3 regions of the Microbispora sitophila genome follow, and region 2 is predicted to be linked to each of the others. Evidence: predicted binding sites of a transcription regulator. Region 2 holds the regulator's gene; each other region holds the start of a gene.
What was found. Region 2 encodes LexA, which represses DNA repair genes until DNA is damaged. Its sites were predicted from a motif close to TCGAACANNTGTTCGA; they were not measured.
Positions count from the first base shown of each region.

Region 1: IL992_RS08805 (SAV_6107 family HEPN domain-containing protein) is a predicted target of LexA. The motif match lies at 1,875-1,890, and genes of this name have one in related genera.
Region 3: IL992_RS38280 (DUF6504 family protein) is a predicted target of LexA. The motif match lies at 3,259-3,274, and genes of this name have one in related genera.

Region 1 is NZ_JADBGC010000004.1:157,336-164,493, forward strand. It holds gene IL992_RS08790 (GNAT family N-acetyltransferase) at 1-245, opposite strand, end outside; gene IL992_RS08795 (YbaK/EbsC family protein) at 290-766, opposite strand; gene IL992_RS08800 (L,D-transpeptidase family protein) at 936-1,754, shown strand; gene IL992_RS08805 (SAV_6107 family HEPN domain-containing protein) at 2,159-2,596, shown strand; gene IL992_RS08810 (arginine deiminase) at 2,654-3,898, opposite strand; gene bldD (transcriptional regulator BldD) at 4,059-4,553, opposite strand; gene pyrR (bifunctional pyr operon transcriptional regulator/uracil phosphoribosyltransferase PyrR) at 4,999-5,556, shown strand; gene IL992_RS08825 (aspartate carbamoyltransferase catalytic subunit) at 5,553-6,488, shown strand; gene IL992_RS08830 (dihydroorotase) at 6,515-7,158, shown strand, end outside.
Region 2 is NZ_JADBGC010000014.1:142,740-149,897, reverse strand. It holds gene leuS (leucine--tRNA ligase) at 1-202, shown strand, start outside; gene IL992_RS25630 (cellulase family glycosylhydrolase) at 383-2,014, shown strand; gene lexA (transcriptional repressor LexA) at 2,106-2,822, opposite strand; gene nrdR (transcriptional regulator NrdR) at 3,258-3,728, shown strand; gene IL992_RS25615 (vitamin B12-dependent ribonucleotide reductase) at 3,861-6,791, shown strand; gene IL992_RS25610 (SDR family NAD(P)-dependent oxidoreductase) at 7,111-7,158, shown strand, end outside.
Region 3 is NZ_JADBGC010000029.1:92,090-99,247, reverse strand. It holds gene IL992_RS38295 (GntR family transcriptional regulator) at 1-560, shown strand, start outside; gene IL992_RS38290 (glycosyltransferase family 4 protein) at 649-1,764, opposite strand; gene IL992_RS38285 (hypothetical protein) at 1,958-3,187, shown strand; gene IL992_RS38280 (DUF6504 family protein) at 3,349-3,615, shown strand; gene IL992_RS38275 (DNA polymerase III subunit alpha) at 3,695-7,158, shown strand, end outside.

The DNA of each region.
Region 1 (7,158 bases), on a different contig from region 2:
ACGACGTCGTGCCACCACTGCCCCTGGCCGCCGTGGAAGCCGTACGCGAAGCCGGCGATCGCGGAGGCCTGCGTGTCCTCCGCGAGCACGCAGTCGAAGTCGGGATAGGTGGCGTGGTTACGCATGATCGCCATGCGGCCCGCGAGCTGGTCCGACGGCGGGCGCATGGCGACCGTGTAGATCTCCAGCACGGTGTCCAGCGCCGCCCTGAATTGGTCGGGGCCCACCCGTCGCAGTCGGATCACGCGTCGCACACTAGCAAAACGACGCCGGGCCGGTCCGGCAGGCGTCACTCCACCTCGGCGGCCGTGCCCCCGGTGATGCGCAGCAGCTCGTCGAAGGACGTGGGGAAGACGGTGTGAGGGTGCCCTGCGGCGGCCCACACGACCTCGTGTTTGCCCAGCCAGCTGTCCACCAGCGTCCGTACGGGCGCGGGGTGCCCGACCGGGGCGACGCCGCCGATGGGCTGTCCGGTGTGCTCGCGGACGAACTCCGGTGTGGCCCGCCGCACTTTCGCCGCGCCCACGAGCCGCGCGACCAGCTCGGTGTTCACGCGGTGGGCTCCGCTGGTCAGCACCAGCAGCGGCGCGCCGTCCGCGTCGAAGATCAGGCTGTTGGCGATCGCGCCGACCTCGCAGCCCAGCTGGGCCGCCGCCGTGGCGGCCGTCGGGGCGGCCTCGTCCAGCACGACGACCTCGCCCGTCACCGCGTGGGCCCGCAGGGCCTCCTGGACCCGGACGACGTTGGGATGCAACTTTTCTGCCACCTGGTCACTCTAAACGGATTGCCAGGACATACGCGGCCGATTATGGCCACTTACGATCACGCGGCTCACAATCGGACCGTAAGGTGAGTCCTTTGATCGAGAAAACGGGCTTATGAGGGGGTTGGTCATGATGAGGAGTCGACGGGGACTGCTCGTCGCAGTGGGGGCCGTGACGTTCGCAGCGGCCTTGGCGGCGACCGGCGTCGCCGGCACGGCGCAGGCGCGCACCGCCGCGCCGGCGGGAGTGGTGACCACGGGGACCGTGCTCCCGGCGTCCTCGGCGCTTCCCGCGCTCCCGGCACGAGGCGCCGTCCCCGCCCGCGCCACCGGTTACGCGCCGTTCACCGCCCCGGGCAAGACGCTCAAGCTCGGCGCCAAGGGCTCCGCCGTGAAGGCGCTGCAGGCCCGGCTCAAGGAGCTCGGGTACATGCCCGGCAGTGCCGACGGCCGGTACGGCGGGACCACGCTGACGGCGGTGTGGGCGTTCCAGAAGGTGCAGGGGATCACGCCGACCAGCACGGTCGCCGCCCGCACCTGGAAGGCGCTGGAGAACCCCCGGGCGCCCCAGGTCCTGGTGCCCAGAGGCAAGGCGACCCGCGTCGAGGTGAACCTGACCAAGCAGGTGATGGTTCTGTACCGGGGCGGCGCGCCGGTGCTGATCAGCCACATCTCCAGCGGCAGCGGCATCCCCTACACCGAGTACGCCACCTGGAACGGCAAGCGGCAGCGGTTCTCCGGCAGTGCCCGCACGCCGACCGGCGACTACAAGACCACCTGGCGGGTCAAGGGCTGGCACCGGTCCTACCTCGGGCAGCTCTACAACCCGATCTTCTTCAACGGCGGCATCGCGCTCCACGGCGCGCTGTCGGTGCCGCTCTACCCCGCGTCGCACGGCTGCGTGCGGCTGCCCATGAACGTGGCCGAGATCCTGCCCGGCATGCTCGGCAAGGGCGTCCCCGTGCACGTCTGGGGCGCCTACAGGCGCTGATCCCAACCCCGGTGGGCCCCCGCGCGTGGTGTCGCGCGGGGCCCCTCCGTCGTCTCTCGCCCATGTTTCGAACGCGGTCCTCGAACACGTATTCGTTGACAGCCTTGACATGGGACATGGTCGAATCTATGTTCGATGGAGTGGGCGTGGGACTCGCGGCTCGCGCCCACCCCGTTGGATTCGTGCCTTCGTCGTCGGCGGAGACGGATGCGGCACGGCCCGCGGCGTGGGCCGGACGGGGAGAGGGGAAGCTCCTCGTCCGGCCGCCCACGGGAGCCTGAGAAAGCGTCGGGCGATCTCGAGCGGTTCACGGGATCTCCCGGCCGGCGAAATTGTCGGTGCGATCTGCGACTGTGAAGTCACCGGCGACCTTCGCCGGAGTGCCACGACTCAAGGAGGCGGGCATGACTGAGCAGAACGACGATCAGAAGAGCGGGCCCCGGCTCTCGCAGGCGGTTCTGGCACACCTCGCGGACGCCAGGGCATGCCTCGCGGACGCCACCGTCGGGCCCACCCCCGCGGACCGCTACGTGTCGGCCCATCTGGCGGCCCTCCGCGCGGCCGCCGGGATCCTCGCGGCCCGTCCGCGGCCGATGGACGGCCGCAGGCGCCGGCTGCGCAGCGCCTGGGAGCTGCTGCCGGAGGCCGAGCCCAAGCTCGCGGACTGGGCGGCCTACTTCGCGGTGAGCGCGACCAAGCGCGCGGCGGCCGAGGCGGGCATGGTGCGAGCCGTCACGCAGAACGACGCAGAGGAGATCATAGCGGAAGCGGACAGGTTCGTCGGCGAGGTCGAGTCGATCCTCGGCCTGCCCGGCCGCCCCACCCTGCCCATGGCCGGCTGACCTCCGGCTCCGCCCACGGCCCGGATCGCCCGGTCTTGGCCGCCGCGCGTCGCCTGGTCAGACGGGGTCGCGCTCCATCGGGCAGCTCATGCACCGCGGCCCGCCGCGTCCGCGGCCGAGTTCGCTGCCCCGGATCGTGATGACCTCGATGCCGTGCCTGCGCAGATGGTTGTTGGTCGTGGTGTTGCGCTCGTAGGCCACGACCACGCCGGGTTCCAGCGCCAGCACGTTGCAGCCGTCGTCCCACTGCTCGCGCTCAGCGGCGTGCACGTCCTGCGTCGGCGTGAGGACCTTGATGTCGTCCAGGCCGAGGGCCCGCGCGATCGCCTTGTGCATGTCCTCCGGCGGATGGTCGGTGACCTTCAGCTCCTTGTCGGTGTCACCCGGCTCCACCGTGTACGACGGGAGCATCCCGAGCCCGGCGTACTTGGTGAACACGCCCACGTCGACGTTGGTCATCACGGTGTCGAGGTGCATGAACGCACGGGTCTTGGGCAGGTCGAGCGCCACGATGCGGGTCGCCGACCCCGTCCGGAACAGGTTGGTCGCCAGCATCTCCACGGCCTGCGGCTGGGTGCGCTCGCTCACCCCGACGAGCACGACGCCGTTGCCGAGCACCAGGACGTCGCCGCCCTCGATGGTGGCCGGGGCCATGCGCACGCCCTCGTACCAGACGTTGAACCCGCCGCCGCCGGGGTTGCCGTATCCCGCGGCGAACAGCGGGTGCCACCGGTAGACCGCCTCGTAGTTGACGGTCTCCCGCCTGCGCGCCTTCTTGCGCATCGGGTTGATCGACACCCCGTCGTACACCCAGCAGGAGGTGTCGCGGGCGAACAGGTGGTTGGGCAGCGGCGGGAGGACGAAGTCGTCCATGCCGAGCGTGTGGAAGGCGATGGAGCCGGGGTCGCAGCCCAGCTCCATGATCTCGCGTTTGGTGATCCCGCCGGTCAGCAGCGGCGCGAGCGTGTCCGCGTCGAGGGCGTCGAGCGTGTTGCGGATCGCGTCGGCGGCCAGCGGGCCGAACCAGTGCTCGTCGACGCTGCCGTCGAGGATGTGCTTGCGCGCGTCGGGGATCTCGATCACCTCCCGCAGGAGGTCGCCGAGGTGGTGCACCTCGACGCCGCGCCCGGCGAGCACCTCGCACCACTCCCGGTGCTCCTCCAGCGCGCGGTGCACCCAGAGCACGTCGTCGAACAGCAGGCCGTCCTTGTTGCCCGGGGTGAGCCGCTTGAGCGCGAGTTCGGGTATGTCGACCAGGACCCGGCGAAGCCTGCCCACCTCGGAGCCCACGTAAAACGTCATGTCCTGCCTATCCCCGCGTGGCGGGAATCACTCGTGCCGGCGGCTCCCCGTTGCGGAGGCGCCGCCCTGGCCACGCGCAGCAGGGGCTTGATTCGTACACGACTTGGGCCGGAGAGGGCGGACATCGTCACGGGGAGCCGCGTACGAACCAGGCGGGAGGTCAGAAGGACTCGACGGCGCGGCGGGCCTCCGCGTCGAGCACGCCCCAGTGGATGAACTCCTCGGTCAGCTCGACCGGCGACTTGTCGTAGATGACCGCGAGCGAGCGCAGGTCCTCCTGCCGGATGGACAGCACCTTGCCGTTGTAGTCGCCGCGCTGGCTCTGGATGGTGGCGGCGTAGCGGGCAAGCGGGCCGGCCTTGTCCTTGGGCAGCTGAGACAGCCGCTCCAGGTCGATGACCAACTTGGGAGCGGGCGCAAGCGGACTGGGGGCGGCTCCGCCCGGAAGAAGCTCCGACACCGGCACTCCGTAGAAATCCGCGAGCTCGGCAAGCTTCTGCACGGTCACCGCGCGGTCGCCCCGCTCGTAGGAGCCCACGACGACGGCCTTCCACCGCCCACGGGACTTCTCTTCGACACCGTGCAGGGACAGCCCCTGCTGGGTCCGGATGGCGCGCAGGCGCGCGCCCAGCGACTTGGCGTAGTCAGACGGCATCGTGTGGCCCCCGGCTTTCTATGTCTCTTCTCACTTGATTGTGCGTCCTTGTCCTAAGCGTTCCGAACACCGGGGCTGGTGCCCGTGACCGGCACCTTCGGTGACCGCTGCGTCGGGTTTTACCCAGGAAGGTCGCGTGTTGTGGTTACGGACAGTGACGGTAAAGCCGACACTCCCAAAGGTCAAGCTGATTGGAAAAAAGAGCGTCAAACAGTGCTCTCACCGAAATCACCGACACCCGGTGCGATGCGGCTTCCGATCCCCGGCACCCCCACCCCCGTCCCCGGAACGGGCCCGGCACGTCTCTGTCACGCCGAGGGCGAACGGTCCCTTCGGGGGCATCACCCCTGGCGGGAGGGGGTTCGCAGACGGCCCTGATACTCTAAGCAGACCCGACACCCTTTTAAGACCCGTCCCGTGAGGCGGGAAAGGTGGTGACTTTTTCATGTCTGATGCCCAAAATCAGGCCCGTGCCGTCCTGGAGGGGCCCGACATCCATCGGGCGCTCACCCGGATCGCGCACGAGATCCTCGAACGCACCAGGGGCGCGGAGAGCGTCGTCCTGCTCGGCATCCCCACCCGCGGCGCCACCCTCGCGCACCGCATCGCCGGGCGCATCGCGCAGTTCGAGGGGATCAAGGTCCCCGTCGGCGCCATCGACGTCACGATGTACCGCGACGACCTCCGCCTGCGGCCCGCGCGCCCGCTCGGCCGCACCGAACTGCCCCCGGACGGCGTGGACGGCAGGACCGTCGTCCTCGTGGACGACGTCCTCTACTCCGGCCGCACCGTGCGCGCCGCGCTCGACGCGCTGAACGACGTGGGCAGGCCCAGGGCCGTCCAGCTCGCCACGCTCGTGGACCGCGGCCACCGGGAGCTGCCGATCCGCGCCGACTACGTCGGCAAGAACCTGCCGACCTCCAAGAGCGAGAAGGTCAAGGTCTTCCTGGAGGAGACGGACGGGCGCGACGCGGTCGTGCTCATCAAGGAGGACGACCGATGAAGCGTCACCTGATCTCGACCGGCGACCTCACCCGCGACGACGCGCTCCTCATCCTCGACACGGCCGAGGAGCTGGCGCGGGTCTCGCAGCGGTCCATCAAGAAGCTCCCGACGCTGCGCGGCCGCACGGTGGTGAACCTCTTCTTCGAGGACTCCACCCGGACCCGCATCTCCTTCGAGGCCGCGGCCAAGCGCCTGTCGGCCGATGTGATCAATTTCTCGGCCAAGGGGTCGAGCGTGTCCAAGGGCGAGTCGCTGAAGGACACCGCGCTCACCCTGGAGGCCATGGGCGCCGACGCCGTGGTGATCCGGCACAGCGCCTCGGGCGCGCCGCACCGCCTGGCCACCTGGGTGCGCGGCAGCGTGGTCAACGCCGGGGACGGCACCCACGAGCACCCCACCCAGGCGCTGCTCGACGCCTTCAGCATCCGCCGCCGGCTGGGCCGGCTGGAGGGCCTGAAGATCGCCGTCGTGGGCGACGTGCTGCACAGCCGGGTCGCCCGGTCCAACGTGCTGCTGCTGCACACGCTCGGCGCGGAGGTGACGCTGGTCGCGCCGCCGACCCTGCTGCCGGTGGCGGTCGGGACCTGGCCCTGCCAGATCTCGTACGACCTCGACGCCGTGCTGCCCAAGTCGGACGTCGTGATGATGCTCCGGGTCCAGCTGGAGCGGATGAACGCGGCCTACTTCCCCTCGGCACGGGAGTACAGCCGCCGCTACGGCCTCGACCGCGACCGCTTCGCCCGCCTGCACGACGACGCCATCGTCATGCACCCCGGCCCGATGAACCGCGGCATGGAGATCTCCGCGGAGGTCGCCGACTCGCCGCGCTCGACGATCGTCGAGCAGGTCGCCAACGGCGTGACGGTCCGGATGGCCGTCCTCTACCTGCTGCTCGGCGGTTCCGAGCCCGCGATCGGAGGCGCCGAATGAGCCCGTACGACCTTCACGAGGGGACCGTGACCACCATCCTCATCAGGGGCGCCCGGATCCTGGGCGGCGCCCCGACCGACATCCTGCTGCGCGACGGCGTCGTGGCCGAGACCGGCGACCTCGCGGGCGCGCGGGCGGACCAGACGGTCGACGCCGACGGGCTGGTCGCCCTGCCCGGCCTGGTCGACCTGCACACCCACCTGCGCGAGCCCGGCCGGGAGGACGCCGAGACCGTCGAGACCGGCACCCAGGCCGCGGCGCGCGGCGGCTACACCGCCGTCCACGCCATGGCCAACACCTCCCCGGTGGCCGACACCGCCGGCGTGGTGGAGCAGGTCTGGCGGCTCGGCCAGGAATACGGCCACTGCGACGTGCAGCCCGTGGGCGCGGTGACCTCCGGCCTCGAGGGCCGCCAGCTCGCCGAGCTCGGCGCGATGGCCGACTCCGCGGCCCGCGTGCGGGTCTTCTCCGACGACGGCAAGTGCGTCTCCGACGCCGTGCTGATGCGCCGGGCGCTCGAGTACGTCAAGGCGTTCGACGGCGTCGTCGCCCAGCACGCCCAGGAGCCCAGGCTGACCGAGGGCGCCCAGCTCAACGAGGGCGAGGTGTCGGCCAGGCTCGGCCTGACCGGCTGGCCGGCGGTCGCCGAGGAGGCGATCATCGCGCGCGA
Region 2 (7,158 bases):
GGCGCTGCTGGTCCAGGAGTCGGTCACGGCCGTGGTGCAGGTGGCGGGCAAGGTCCGCGACCGGCTCGAGGTCTCCCCGGACATCTCCGAGGCGGACCTGCAGGCCCTGGCTCTGGCGTCGGACAAGGTCCGGCCCTACCTGGACGGCGAGCCGCGGAAGGTGATCGTACGGGCGCCGAAGCTCGTCAACATCGTGCCGTGACGGGACGTTGACGATCGGCTGGCCTACCGGACAAAATTACGCCCGAGCCACAAACTAGTCATATCGATGTAGGCGTGCGGTCAGGGCATGCCGCGACCACCACCGCTCCGGCGGTGGTCTGGGGTGCGCGCCTGACCGTATGGCTCGCCGTCGGCGTGCGCCCCGCGTGGGAGGCATGTCTTGTACAGACGAATTCTCGGCGGGCTGGCGACCGCCGCCGCGATGGCGGCGACCGTTCTCGTCGTCACCGGTTCGCCGGCGAACGCCGCCGGTACGGGCACCGGCTACCTGCACACCAGCGGGAACAAGATCGTCGACAGCACCGGCGCCACGGTCCGGCTGACCGGCATCAACTGGTTCGGCATGGAGACCGACAACAAGACCTTCCACGGGTTGTGGGCGAACAACCCGTGGAAGAGCCAGCTCGACCTCATGGCGAACCTGGGCTACAACACGATCCGGGTGCCGTTCTCGGACGACGCGCTGAAGCCGGGCGCGCAGGCGACGAGCGTCAACACGTACTCCAACCCCGACCTGATCGGCCTGTCCCCGCTGCAGATCCTCGACAAGGTCGTGGACTACGCGGGCCAGAAGGGCATGCGGATAATCCTCGACCGGCACCGCCCGACCAGCGCGGGCCAGACGGCGTTGTGGTACACCTCGGGCGTCCCCGAGTCCACCTGGATCAGCGACTGGAAGTCGCTGGCCCAGCACTACGCCGGCAACACCACCGTCATCGGGGCCGACCTGCACAACGAGCCGCACGCCGACGGCACCAACCCGAACGCCACCGGCTCCTGCTGGGGCTGTGGCGACGAGTCGCGTGACTGGCGCCTGGCGGCCGAGCGCGCGGGCAACGCCATCCTGTCCGTGCAGCCCAACTGGCTGATCTTCGTGGAGGGCGTGAGCTGCCCGAGCGGCGGCCTGTCCAACGTCTGGGACAACGACACCAGCAACGACGAGGACTGCGGCTGGTGGGGCGGCAACCTCACCAAGGCCGGGCAGTACCCGGTGCGGCTGAACGTGGCCAACCGGCTCGTCTACTCGCCCCACGAGTACGCCACGTCGGTCTACCACCAGGCGTGGTTCGACGACCCGTCGTACCCGGCCAACATGCCGGCCGTCTGGGACAAGTACTGGGGCTACCTGTACAAGCAGAACATCGCGCCGATCATGGTCGGCGAGTTCGGCACCACGCTGGCCAGCAACATCGACAAGATCTGGCTCCAGGAGCTCATGAAGTACATGGGCAGCGGGGTGAACGGCATGTCGTTCACCTACTGGTCGTGGAACCCCAACTCGGGTGACACGGGCGGCATCCTGAAGGACGACTGGGCGACGGTCGACCAGGCCAAGCAGAGCATCATCTCGCCCTACCTGATCCCGCCCACGGGCGGCAACCCGACGCCGCCGGTGTCGCCCTCGGCCTCGCCGAGCGTGTCCCCGTCGGTCTCGCCGTCGGCGTCTCCCTCCGCGTCGCCGTCCGCGTCCCCTTCGTCGCCGGGCGGGAAGACGTGCACCGCCACATACAAGGTCGCCAACCAGTATCCCGGCGGCTTCCAGGGCGAGGTCACGGTCAAGGCGGGGTCGTCCGCCATCTCGGGCTGGACCGTGAAGTGGGCCTTCCCGAACGGCCAGAGCATCAGCCAGCTCTGGAGCGGCACGCTCAGCGCGAGCGGAGCCAACGTCACGGTGACGAACCTGTCCTACAACGGCGCGCTGGGCGCCGGGGCCTCGACCACGTTCGGCTTCAACGGCACCTGGTCGGGCACCAACGGCGTCCCGTCGCCGGTGAGCTGCACCGCCTCCTGACGGCGAACCGAACACGGCACAGCAGCACAAGCCCGGCGCTCACGAGAGCGCCGGGCTTGTCCCCTGTGCGGCGTCCGGAACCGGCGGACGGTTACAGCTTGCGCAGGACGGCCGTGACCTTGCCGAGCACGGTGGCCTCGTCACCGGGGATCGGCTCGTAGTTGGGGTTGTGCGGCACCAGCCACACGTGCCCGTCCTTGCGCTTGAACGTCTTCACGGTGGCCTCGCCGTCGATCATGGCGGCCACGATGTCGCCGTTGTCGGCGACCGGCTGCTGCCGCACCACGACCCAGTCGCCGTCGGCGATGGCGGCCTCGATCATCGAGTCACCGGAGACCTGGAGCAGGAACAGCGTGCCCTCGCCCACGAGCTGCTTGGGCAGCGCGAACACGTCCTCGATGCTCTGCTCGGCGAGGATGGGACCACCGGCCGCGATGCGGCCGACCAGCGGCACGTAGGCCGCGGTGGGCCGGTTGAACCCGGCCTCCTCCTCGGAGGTGGCGTCCGGGTCCACCCACAGCACCGGCTCGCCCGGCAGCCGGACCTCCAGGGCCCGGGGCCGATGCGGGTCACGCCGGAGGTAGCCCTTACGCTGGAGCGCCGTGAGCTGGTGCGACACGCTGGAGGTGCTGGTCAGCTGGACCGCTTCCCCGATCTCCCGCATGGACGGCGGATAGCCGCGCTGCTGGACCGAGTCGCGGATCACCTCGAGGATCTTCCGCTGCCTGGGGGTGAGGCCAAGCGAGTCGCGCCTGCGAACCGCGAGGTCGCTGACGCCATCCGCTTGCTCACTTCGGTCACTCACGATGCCACCTCTCAATCCGTGTTCCTCATGTCGCACAGAGCGACCGTACCGCGATTCAAGATCACCGTCAAACAATTGTTCGATATCCAGCGAAATCGCCGATCTCGCCGTCCATCCACCTCATCGTACGGGAGTTCGATCGATCCCGTGTTCGATTTACCCGATCTTCTCTGGGCGCTGTACGCCCAGGTCAGAAGCCGTACGGAAATGGGCCGGGAAAAGCGCGTAAAGGGCGTATTCCGCGACCCGCGGGGCAGGTGATGCGGCGGTGACTGGAGGTGCGACACGCGCGCCGAACAGGCACTTCCCCTCCCGTGGCCGGTTCGACTTGCGTTCAAGGTCGGGCACTCCTACGGTTGGACCACAACATCTAGTAGTCACAGCGGTGTAAGTTCACCACACCTTGTGTTCGGGATGTGCGTTCAGGGAGGCGATGAAGTGCACTGTCCGTTCTGTCGCCACCCGGACACCCGGGTCGTGGACAGCCGTGCGGCCGAAGACGGGGCGGCGATTCGCCGCCGGCGCACCTGTCCCGAGTGCGGGCGCAGGTTCACCACCCAGGAGACCGTGCTGCTGATGGTGAGCAAGCGCAGCGGAGTCACCGAGCCGTTCTCCCGGGAGAAGGTCATCGCCGGCGTGCGGCGGGCCTGCCAGGGACGCCCGGTCAGCGAGGACTCCCTCGCCCAGCTCGGGCAGCGCGTCGAGGAGAGCATCCGGGGCACCGGCGCGGCCGAGATCGCCTCCCACGAGGTGGGCCTGGCCATCCTGGGTCCGCTCCGCGACCTCGACGAGGTGGCTTACCTGCGCTTCGCGTCGGTCTACCGGGGATTCGAGACGCTGGCCGACTTCGAGGCGGAGATCGAGCGGCTCAGGGCGGCCAGAGGCGACCGGGAGCCGATCGAGGAGTGAGCGCCTCCCGGGAGACCGGGACGGGGCGAAGGCGGCGGCACGGCGCGGGTGCGGTGGCCGCGGCGCGACGATGAGGTTGTAACGAGCGTGGTCCGAAAGAGGGGCTCCACCGGCCCCTGGGAGGGGGAAATCATGACGGAGACCGTGAGCGGAACCGTATCGGGCGCGGGGGGCCGGGCGGGCAAGCGCCCGCGCAAGGGCTTGAAGATGAAGCGCGTCTTCACCACCCCGGGTGTCCACCCGTACGACGAGGTCCGCTGGGAGCGGCGCGACGTCGTGATGACGAACTGGCGGGACGGCTCGGTCAACTTCGAGCAGCACGGCGTGGAGTTCCCGGACTTCTGGTCGGTCAACGCGGCCAACATCGTCACCACCAAGTACTTCCGCGGGGCCGTGGGCACCCCGCAGCGCGAGTCGAGCCTCAAGCAGCTCGTCGACCGGGTCGTGGGCGTCTACACCAGGACCGGCGTCGAGAACGGCTACTTCGCCTCCGAGGAGGACGCGGAGATCTTCGACCACGAGCTCAAGCACGCGCTGATCCACCAGATCTTCAGCTTCAACTCCCCGGTGTGGTTCAACGTCGGCACCCGCTCGCCCCAGCAGGTGAGCGCCTGCTTCATCCTGGCCGTGGACGACACGATGGAGTCGATCCTCGACTGGTACAAGGAAGAGGGCGTGATCTTCAAGGGCGGCTCCGGCTCCGGGGTCAACCTCTCCCGCATCCGCTCCTCCAAGGAGCTCCTGTCCAGCGGCGGCACGGCCAGCGGCCCGGTCTCCTTCATGCGCGGCGCCGACGCCTCCGCCGGCACCATCAAGTCGGGCGGCGCCACCCGCAGGGCGGCCAAGATGGTCGTCCTCGACGTGGACCACCCCGACATCGAGGAGTTCATCGAGACCAAGGCGCGCGAGGAGGACAAGATCCGCGCGCTGCGCGACGCCGGGTTCGACATGGACCTCGGCGGCAAGGACATCGTCTCCGTCCAGTACCAGAACGCCAACAACTCGGTGCGGGTCTCCGACGAGTTCATGCGCGCGGTCGAGGCCGGCGGGAAGTTCGGCCTGCGGGCCCGGCTGACCGGCGAGGTCATCGAGGAGGTCGAGGCCCGGTCGCTGTTCCGCAAGATGGCCCAGGCCGCCTGGGAGTGCGCCGACCCCGGCGTGCAGTACGACGACACGATCAACGACTGGCACACCTGCCCGGAGACCGGGCGTATCACGGCCAGCAACCCCTGCTCGGAGTATGTCCACCTGGACAACTCCTCGTGCAACCTCGCGTCGATCAACCTGCTGAAGTTCCTGCGTGACGACGACAGCTTCGACGTCGCGACCTTCGTGAAGGTCACCGAGCTGATCATCACCGCGATGGACATCTCGATCACCTTCGCCGACTTCCCGACGCAGAAGATCGCCGAAACCACCCGGGCGTACCGCCAGCTCGGCATCGGCTACGCCAACCTGGGCGCGCTGCTGATGGCGACCGGCCACGCGTACGACTCCGACGGCGGCCGGGCCATCGCGGCCGGGATCACCTCGCTGATGACCGCCGTGTCCTACCGCCGCTCGGCCGAGCTCGCCGGGATCGTCGGCCCGTACGACGGCTACCAGCGCAACGCCGAGCCGCACAAGCGGGTCATGCGCAAGCACGCCGCGGCCAACGACGACCTGCGCACGCTCGACGACATGGACAAGGCCCTGCACGCCGAGGCCACCCGGCAGTGGCAGGAGTGCCTCAAACTGGGCGAGAAGAACGGCTACCGCAACGCCCAGGCGTCGCTGCTCGCCCCGACCGGCACCATCGGCCTGATGATGGACTGCGACACCACCGGCATCGAGCCCGACCTGGCGCTGGTGAAGTTCAAGAAGCTCGTCGGCGGCGGGTCGATGCAGATCGTCAACCAGACGATCCCGCGGGCGCTGCGCCGGCTCGGCTACCTGGAGGAGCAGGTCGAGGCCATCGTCGAGTACATCGCCGAGCACGGCCACGTCGTGGACGCCCCGGGCCTGCGGCCGGAGCACTACGAGGTGTTCGACTGCGCGATGGGCGAGCGGGCCATCGCCCCGATGGGCCACGTCCGGATGATGGCGGCCGTCCAGCCGTTCCTGTCCGGCGCGATCTCCAAGACGGTGAACCTGCCCGAGTCGGCCACGGTGGACGACATCGAGCAGGTCTACCTGGAGGGCTGGAAGCTCGGCCTCAAGGCCCTGGCCGTCTACCGCGACAACTGCAAGGTCGGCCAGCCGCTGTCGGTCGCGAAGAAGACCTCCGAGGAGGTCTCCGAGGAGACCGCGGAGAAGGAGCCGATCGTCCAGGTCGTGGAGGTCGCGCGGCCGACCCGGCGGCGGATGCCGAACCAGCGGCCGAGCACCACCACCCGCTTCACGGTGGGCGGCGCCAAGGGCTACATGACCGCCTCGTCCTACCCCGACGACGGCCTGGGCGAGGTCTTCCTCAAGATGTCCAAGCAGGGCAGCACGCTCGCGGGCGTGATGGACGCCTTCTCCGTGGCGATCTCGATCGGCCTCCAGTACGGCGTGCCGCTCGACACGTACGTGCAGAAGTTCGTCAACATGCGGTTCGAGCCGGCGGGCATGACCGACGACCCCGACGTCCGGATGGCGCAGTCCGTGATGGACTACATCTTCCGGCGGCTCGCGCTCGACTACCTGCCGTACGAGGACCGGGCCGCCCTGGGCATCTTCTCCGCCTCCGAGCGGGCCGCGCAGCAGCGCGGTGAGGACCCGGCCGCGCTCCAGGACGTGGACACCGCCGCCCTGGCGCAGTCTGCGCCCATCGAGAGCGGGCAGGCTGCGCCCATCGAGAGCGGGCAGTCCGCGCCCGTCGAGAAGGCGCAGTCCATCGAGACCAAGCCCGCCGAGGGCCTGTCCAACGGGCAGGTCGCGCCGGTGGCGGTGCCGGAGCCGCGCCGGGTCGGCGCCTCGCTGGAGAGCCACCAGGGCCGTACGGCCGACGCGCCGCTGTGCCTGACCTGCGGCACCAAGATGCGCCCGGCCGGCAGCTGCTACGTCTGCGAGGGCTGCGGCAGCACCAGCGGCTGCAGCTGACCAACCACCCCGTGAGCGAAGGGGGCCGGCGAGTGCGCCGGCCCCCTTCGCCTCTCTCAACCGCCGCCGTCACGCGGGTGACCCACCGACGACGAAATGCTCCGTTTTGAGCACATTCAATTCAGCGTAGCGGCTTTAACGGTTGCCCAAAACAACGGACGAATCTTTCCAGTGAGAAAGGAAATTACTTCCCGGGGTCGACCGAAGAAGACCATCGCATGCATATCCGGAGTCTCCACGCTCTGCACAGACTGTGGGGGATGCCTGAGACGGCGCACAGCCGTGAAACGTGCCACCGACCTGCTCCGGAAGGTAGATCATGGACATTCGCGGCAAGACAGTCCTCGTCGCCGGCGGCACCTCCGGG
Region 3 (7,158 bases), on a different contig from region 2:
CGGAGGAGACGATCGGGAACCTGCTCGGCGTCTCCCGCAACACGCTCCGAGAGGCGTTCAGGCTGCTGTCGCACGAGAACCTGCTGGTGCACGAGCTGCACCGCGGTGTCTTCGTCCGGAAGCTCGCCGCGGCCGACGTGGCGGACATCTACGCGATGCGGCGCATCCTGGAGACGGCGGGCGTGCGGGCGGCCGTCACGGCCGCGCCCGAGGCCGTGAGGGAGGTGCGGCACCACGTCGAGGAGGGCCAGGCGGCCGCGGAGAGCGGCGACTGGGCGGCCGTCGGCACCGCCAACATGCGGTTCCATCGCGCGATCACCGCGCTGCTCGCCAGTCCCCGCGTGGACGAGACCATGGCGCGCCTGCTCGCCGAGCTGCGGCTGGCCTTCCACGTGATGGGCGAGCTGAGGACCTTCCACGAGCCCTACCTGGAAGACAACGCGCGCATCGCCACGCTGCTGATCGACGGCGATCACGAGCGGGCCGAGCGGGAGCTGCTCGCGTACTTCGACACCGCGGAGGCGCAGCTGCTGGCCGCCTACGCGGAACGCGCGCTCTGAGCCCTTGTACGAGAGGGGCGCGCTCCGCTGAGCGGGCCCCGGCCCGCCCGCACGTACGGCAGGGCGCGGTCGGGCCGGGAGTCGCCGGTCAGCCGGCGAGGGCGGGGGCTGGGGCGGGGGTGCGGCCCCGCGGGGCGGCCCCCGCGATCACCTGCTGGTAGATGCGCTCGTATCCCTCGGCCATGACCGAGACGTCGAAATGCCGCTCGACGTGAGCGCGGCAGGCGCGCGGGTCCAGGTCGCCGGCCCGCTCGACCGCGTCCGGCAGCTCGTCCGGCGAGGTGCGCACGAAACCGGTGACGCCGTCCACCACGACCTCGGGGGCCGCGCCGCGGCGCAGGGTGACCACCGGCGTGCCGCACGCCATCGCCTCGATCATCACCAGCCCGAACGGCTCCTCCCACTGGATGGGAAACAGCAGGCAGCGCGCCCGCGACAGCAGGTCGCGCTTGCGGGCGGCGTCGGCCTCGCCCACGTACTCGGCGTCCGCGCCCAGGCGAGGTCGGACGAACCGGGAGAAGTAGTCGTGCTCGGACGGCTCGGTCAGCTTGCCTGCGAGGAGGATCCTCCGCCCGGCGGCGCGGGCGGCGTCGATGGCCAGGTGAGCGCCCTTGTCCGGGCTGAACCTGCCCAGCCACAGGAGCCAGTCCTCCTTGTCCTCCCGGTAGGGGAAGGCCGCGGCGTCCACGGCGTTGTGCACGACCCCCGCCCAGTTCAGGTCGGCGGCCGACCTGCGCTGGGAGCCGGAGATCGCCGCCAGCGAGACGGCGCCGCCGAGCCGGCGGTAGAACTCGCCGAGGTCGCCGTCGATTCTGCCGTGCACGGTCACCAGCGTCGGGGCCGTACGGGAGGCCGCGGTGAGCGGGCCGGCCAGGGAGTGGTCGTGAACGATGTCGACGTCGAGGGAGGCCAGCGTGGCCGCGGCGGCCGCCGCGTGCACCACCTCGGGCAGCGGCTCTCCGATGCGCGACGAGGGGGCCTCCGGATAGGTGGCGACGTAGTCCGCCGGGGTGTCCGCGCGTCCCGCGCCGATCAACGTCACCGTGTGACCACGGCGCACGAGGGCGGTGGTCAGGTCGGACACCATGGCCTCGATGCCGCCATACCCGCGGGGCGGCAGTTCGTACCAGGGCGGGGCGACCATCGCGATCCGCAGGCCGCCGGAGCGGAACCGGGCGGGGTGAAGGTCGCTCACTGAACGCATGACGAGTACACCTCCGATGCGCATCCACGGTCTTCGGCGTAGGAATCCACCGCCGCCGCGTACGCGTCGTAGTGCCCGGTCCCAGCGCCCGCGCCGGCGACGTCAATACTGTTAGCACTCTCCTGTCCCGAGTGCCAAACAGGCCCCTCCTGTTCCGGCAGAACCGGATGCCGGACCGCCGCGTCTTACGGTTATGCGGACGCGGATTCTGCGGGTGACGGCGGCGCTGGCCGCGATGGTGCTGCCGGCGGCGTGCGCGTCGACCACGCCTCGCGATCTCGAGACCTGGAACGAGACCGACGCCGCGGCCGCCACGGCCGCCCCGCGGGAGCGGCCCTCGCCCTCCTGCCTGACCGGCTCGCCCAGGCCGGAGCCGAGCCCTGACCGGGCCGGCGGGTGGCGCGTCGCCCACTACGACTACCGTGACCGCCTCACGAGCCTGGCCGTGACCCGAGAGGGGACCGTGTGGGCGGCCGGCACCCGCGTGCCCGAGCCGTGCGGGCGCGAGGCGAACGCGCCGCTGCTGCTGCGCGGGGACGGGGGGCGGTGGCGCGAGGTTCCGGCCCCGCCGATGGAGCCGCGCGCCGTGGCCGCCTCCTCCGACCGCGACGTGTGGCTGTTCGGCGAGAAGACCGCCGCGCGCTGGAACGGGCGGAGGTGGACCGCGGCGCCCGGCCCGGGCGCGGACCTGAAGGGGGTGCACGCGGCGGCACCCGGCGATGTGTGGGCGGTCGTGAACGCCAACTTCCTGGACGGGGCCGGGGGAGCCGAGGAGCCCTGGAGCTCCCGGGCGGATCTGCGGCACTGGGACGGCAGGGCCTGGCGTACGGCACGGCCGCCGCTGGTCGCCAAGGACGTGGACGGCCTGCCCGGCGGCGCGGTCTGGGCGGCCGGTTCCAGTCGCGGCAGGGCCGCCGTCGCCCGGTGGAACGGCTGGTCCTGGAGCACGGTCCCGCTCCCCGCGGTCCCCGCGCTGCACCGCGACCAGCTCTCCGAGCTCGTGGACCTCGCGGTGGACGAGGCGGGCAGGGTGGCGGCCGTCGGCTGGGTCGCGTGGGTCTGCGGCGGCGAGGAGGAGGATGTGACCTTCTGCGGCCGCACCCTGTTCCTGCTGCGTGAGAACGGACGGTGGAGCTACAGCCTGCCGGGCGAGCCCGAGCTCGATCCCCACCTGCGGCTGGAGGCCGACGGCCGGGGCGGGTTCTGGCTGTTCTACTCGAAGAACGAGTGGAGCACGGCGGTCGGCCACCTGTCGGGCGGCCGGTGGACGCACGGGACGTTTCCGGCGGGCCCGCTCGGGCACACCCGGGTGGCGGCCGTCGTCAGGGAGCCGGGGGCGGCGCGCGTCTGGGCGGCGGTGACGGACGCCACCGAACGAGAGGAGCCGCCCTACCGGGGCGGTGGGATCTGGCTCGGCGAGTGATCCGCCGGCGGACGCGCTTCCTGGGCTTTCGTTCCCGGGAACGGGCCGCGCCGACTTGCGTTCGATCTCCTGGGAACGTATGTTCGAAGTAGCGGCGATTCTGCCCGAATCATCCGCCCGTCTTCCCCCGGGTGGCCACGAAGCCACAGGGAGAAGGAGTCTTGAGCAGACTTTACGGCGATCCGATCGAGGTATGGGTCCGGGACGGGCACCCTGCTCAGTTCGTCTGGCGTGACCGGCTCTACACCGTCCGCGAGATCCAGGACCACTGGGTGGTCGCCAGGGAATGGTGGAAGACCTCGGACGCCGATCCCGGCGAGCGGCGCTTCTGGCGACTGGGGGCCGCGGCCGGCAAGGAGGTCGGGACCTATGAACTGCGCTTCGACACCGCCAGCGGCGGCTGGCTCCTGCTGAGGGCCTGGGACTGATGGGAACGCTCCAGCTACCCACGACGATCGGGGGACGGGCCGCTGGAGGACGGACCGGGGGACGGACGGGGGCGCGCCTGTGACGCACGCCTTCGCCCACCTGCACGTGGCGTCCGCCTTCTCACTGCGGTACGGCACCGCGTTCCCGGCCGCCCTCGTCCGGCGGGCCGCCGAGCACGGCATGGACACGCTGGCGCTGACCGACCGCGACGGCCTCTACGGCGCGATCAAGCACGTCATCGCCTGCCACGAGCAGGGCGTCCGCCCGGTCGTCGGCGTGGACCTCGCCCTCGACAAGGGTTCTTCCACGTCGGACGACCTGTTCGGAGGCGGCCTGCCGTCCGGCCGCCGTACCGGACACGGACGCGGGCACGGCCGGGGGACGGCGGGCGAGCCGGCGCGGGTCGTCGTGCTCGCGCGCACCGGTGGCTGGGCCGCCCTGTGCCGCCTGGTCACGGCCGCCCACCAGGCGGGGGAGCGCGGTGAGCCGTACGTCACACCGGGGATGGTGGCCGAGCACGCGACCGGCCCGGACGGCGGGCCGCGGCTGACCGTGCTGCTCGGGCCCCGCTCGGGCGTCGGCCGTGCGGTGGCCGAGCGGCGCGACGACCAGGCCAGGGCCCTGCTGTCCGCCTGGCGCGCGGTGGTCCCCGACCTGGTCGTCGAGGTGTCCGACCTGTACGGCTACCGCGACGCGAACACCGCCGCCCGCATGATCGCGCTGGCCGACTCGACGGGCGTGCCGGTCGTGCTGACCAACGCGGTCCGCTACCTGGACGCCGCCGACCACCAGGTCGGCAACGTGCTCGACGCGGCGCGCAAGCTGGTGCCCCTCGACGGGCGGCACCTCGACGACCCGACGGCCCACGCGTACCTGAAGGACGGCGCCGAGATGGCGCGGGTGGCCGCGCGGATCTGCGGCGGCGACACCGGCCGGGCGGCGCGGCTGCTGGCCGAGACGCGCCGCGTGGCCGGCAGGTGCGTGCTCGACCCCGTCGAGATCGTGCCCCTGCTCGAACCCGAGCGGCCCCGGCTCCACCTGCCCGAGGTCGGCGAGGACCCGGTGCCCCTGCTGCGGCGCCGCTGCGAGGAGGGACTGGAGCGGCGGGGCCTGGAGCGATCGGCCGAGGCCCGCGACCGGCTCGCCGCCGAACTCCACGTCATCGAGAAGAAGCGGCTGTCGGGCTACTTCACGTCCGTCGCCGGCATCACGGACATGATCCGGGCGATGGGTGTGCGGTGCGCGATCCGCGGCTCGGGGGCGGGCAGCCTGGTCAACTACCTGATCGGCATCGGCGAGGTGAACCCGCTCGAACACGGCCTGCTGATGGAGCGTTTTCTGTCGGAGGGCCGCAAGGGCCTGCCCGACATCGACATCGACGTGGAGTCGGCCCGCCGCCTCGACTGCTACCGCGCGATCCTCGACAGGTACGGCGAAGACCGGGTGGCCTGCGTGTCGATGATGGAGACCTACCGCGCCCGCAGCGCGATCAGGGACGTCGGCGCCGCCATGAGCCTGCCGCCGCACGAGATCGACGTCATCGCCAAGGCGTTCCCGCAGGTGCGGGCCAGGCAGATCAGGGCCGCGCTGTCGGACCTGCCCGAACTGCGCGACAGCGGGCTCAACGACCGGTCGCTGGAGACGGTGTTCCGCCTGGCGGAGCGGCTCGACGGGCTGCCCCGGCACATCGCGCTGCACCCCTGCGGCGTGCTGGTCGGCAACTCCACGCTGCGCGACCGCACGCCGGTCGAGCGCAGCCTGCTGGAGTTCCCGATGTCGCAGTTCGACAAGGACGACGTCGAGGAGGCGGGCCTGCTCAAGCTCGACGTGCTCGGCGTGCGCATGCAGTCCGCCCTGGCGTACGCCCTCCAGGAGGTCGAGCGGGTCGAGGGGCGGCGCATCGACCTGGACGCCGTCCCGCGCGACGACGGGGAGACCTACGACATGATCCGCCTCAGCCGCACGATCGGCTGCTTCCAGATCGAGTCGCCGGGGCAGCGTGAACTGGTCGCCAAGCTGGAGCCGCGCACGATGCACGACCTGATCGTGGACATCTCGCTGTTCCGCCCGGGACCGGTCAACTCCGACATGGTCACGCCCTACCTGGAGACCAGGCACGGCTTCCGCGAGGCGCGCTACCCGCACGAGTCGCTGCGCGAGGTGCTCAGGGAGACCAACGGGGTGGTCGTCTTCCACGAGCAGGTCATGAAGGTCATCGACGTCATGACCGGGTCGGGGCTGTCGGAGGCCGACCGGGCCCGCCGCGCCCTCGGGACACCGGAGGGCCGCGAGGCCGTACGCGCCTGGTTCGTGCCGCTCGCCAGGGAGAACGGCTACGCCCCCGACGTCGTCGAGCGGGCGTGGAAGGTGCTCGACGCGTTCGGCGGGTTCGGGTTCTGCAAGGCGCACGCGGCGGCGTTCGCGCTGCCCACCTACCAGTCGGCCTGGCTGAAGCGGCACCACACCGCCGCGTTCCTCGCGGGTGTGCTCACCCACGACCCCGGCATGTACCCGAGCCGGGTCATCCTCGACGAGGCTCGCCAGTGCGGGGTGGACGTCCTGCCCCTCGACGTCAACCACTCGGGGAAGACCTGGCTGGTCGAGCGTACGGGTCCGGCGGAGGAGAGCCCCGGCGGGTACGGCCGCGGCTACGGCCTGCGGGTGCCGTTCTCGGCCGTCCGCGGGGTGAGCGAGGCCGAGGTGGACCGCATGGTCGCGGGCCGGCCCTACACCTCGCTGGCCGACTTCTGGGAGCGGGCCCGGCCCTCACGCCCGGTCGCCGAGCGGATCGTGGAGGTCGGCGGGTTTGACGCGCTGCACGGCCTGCGGCCGGGGGAGCCGCGCTGGCGGCCCGGACGGCTCACCAGGCGCGACCTGATCGCTCAGGTCGGCGCGCTCGACCGCGGCTCTCCCGTGGGCACGGCGGGGCAGCTTCCGATGGGGTTCACCGATCGGGTCACGCCCGGCGAGCTGCCGGAGATGACCGAGGCCGAGGCCGTCGAGGCCGAGCTGGAGATCCTCGGGATGGACGTGAGCCGCCACGTCATGGACTTCTACAGCGACCTGCTCGACGCGCTCGGCGTGACGCGGGCCAGGGATCTGCTCCGGCAGCGCAACGGCGCGGAGATCCTGGTCGCGGGGGTGAAGGTCGCCACCCAGACGCCCGCCGTGCGGTCGGGGCAGCGGGTCATCTTCACCACCCTGGACGACTCCACCGGCCCGATCGACCTGACGTTCTTCGAGTCGGTGCAGGCGCACACGGCCGCGACCGTGTTCGGGTCGTGGCTGCTGGCCGCCAAGGGAGTGGTGCGGCGCACCGGGGTCAGGGCGGTCTCGCTGCGCGCCGTCCACTGCTGGAACCTCGCCGACCTCGACCGCGTGTGGCGCACCCAGGGGCTCGACGCCGTACGCGCCGTGATCAGCGAGGTGCCCGCGCCCGGCGCCGGGGTGGGCGGACGGCCCATCGAGTACGGCAACGGCTTCCGGGTGTCGCCCTACTCCGACAACGGCGCCCCGCCGGCCGTACGCGAGGGGCGGTTCCT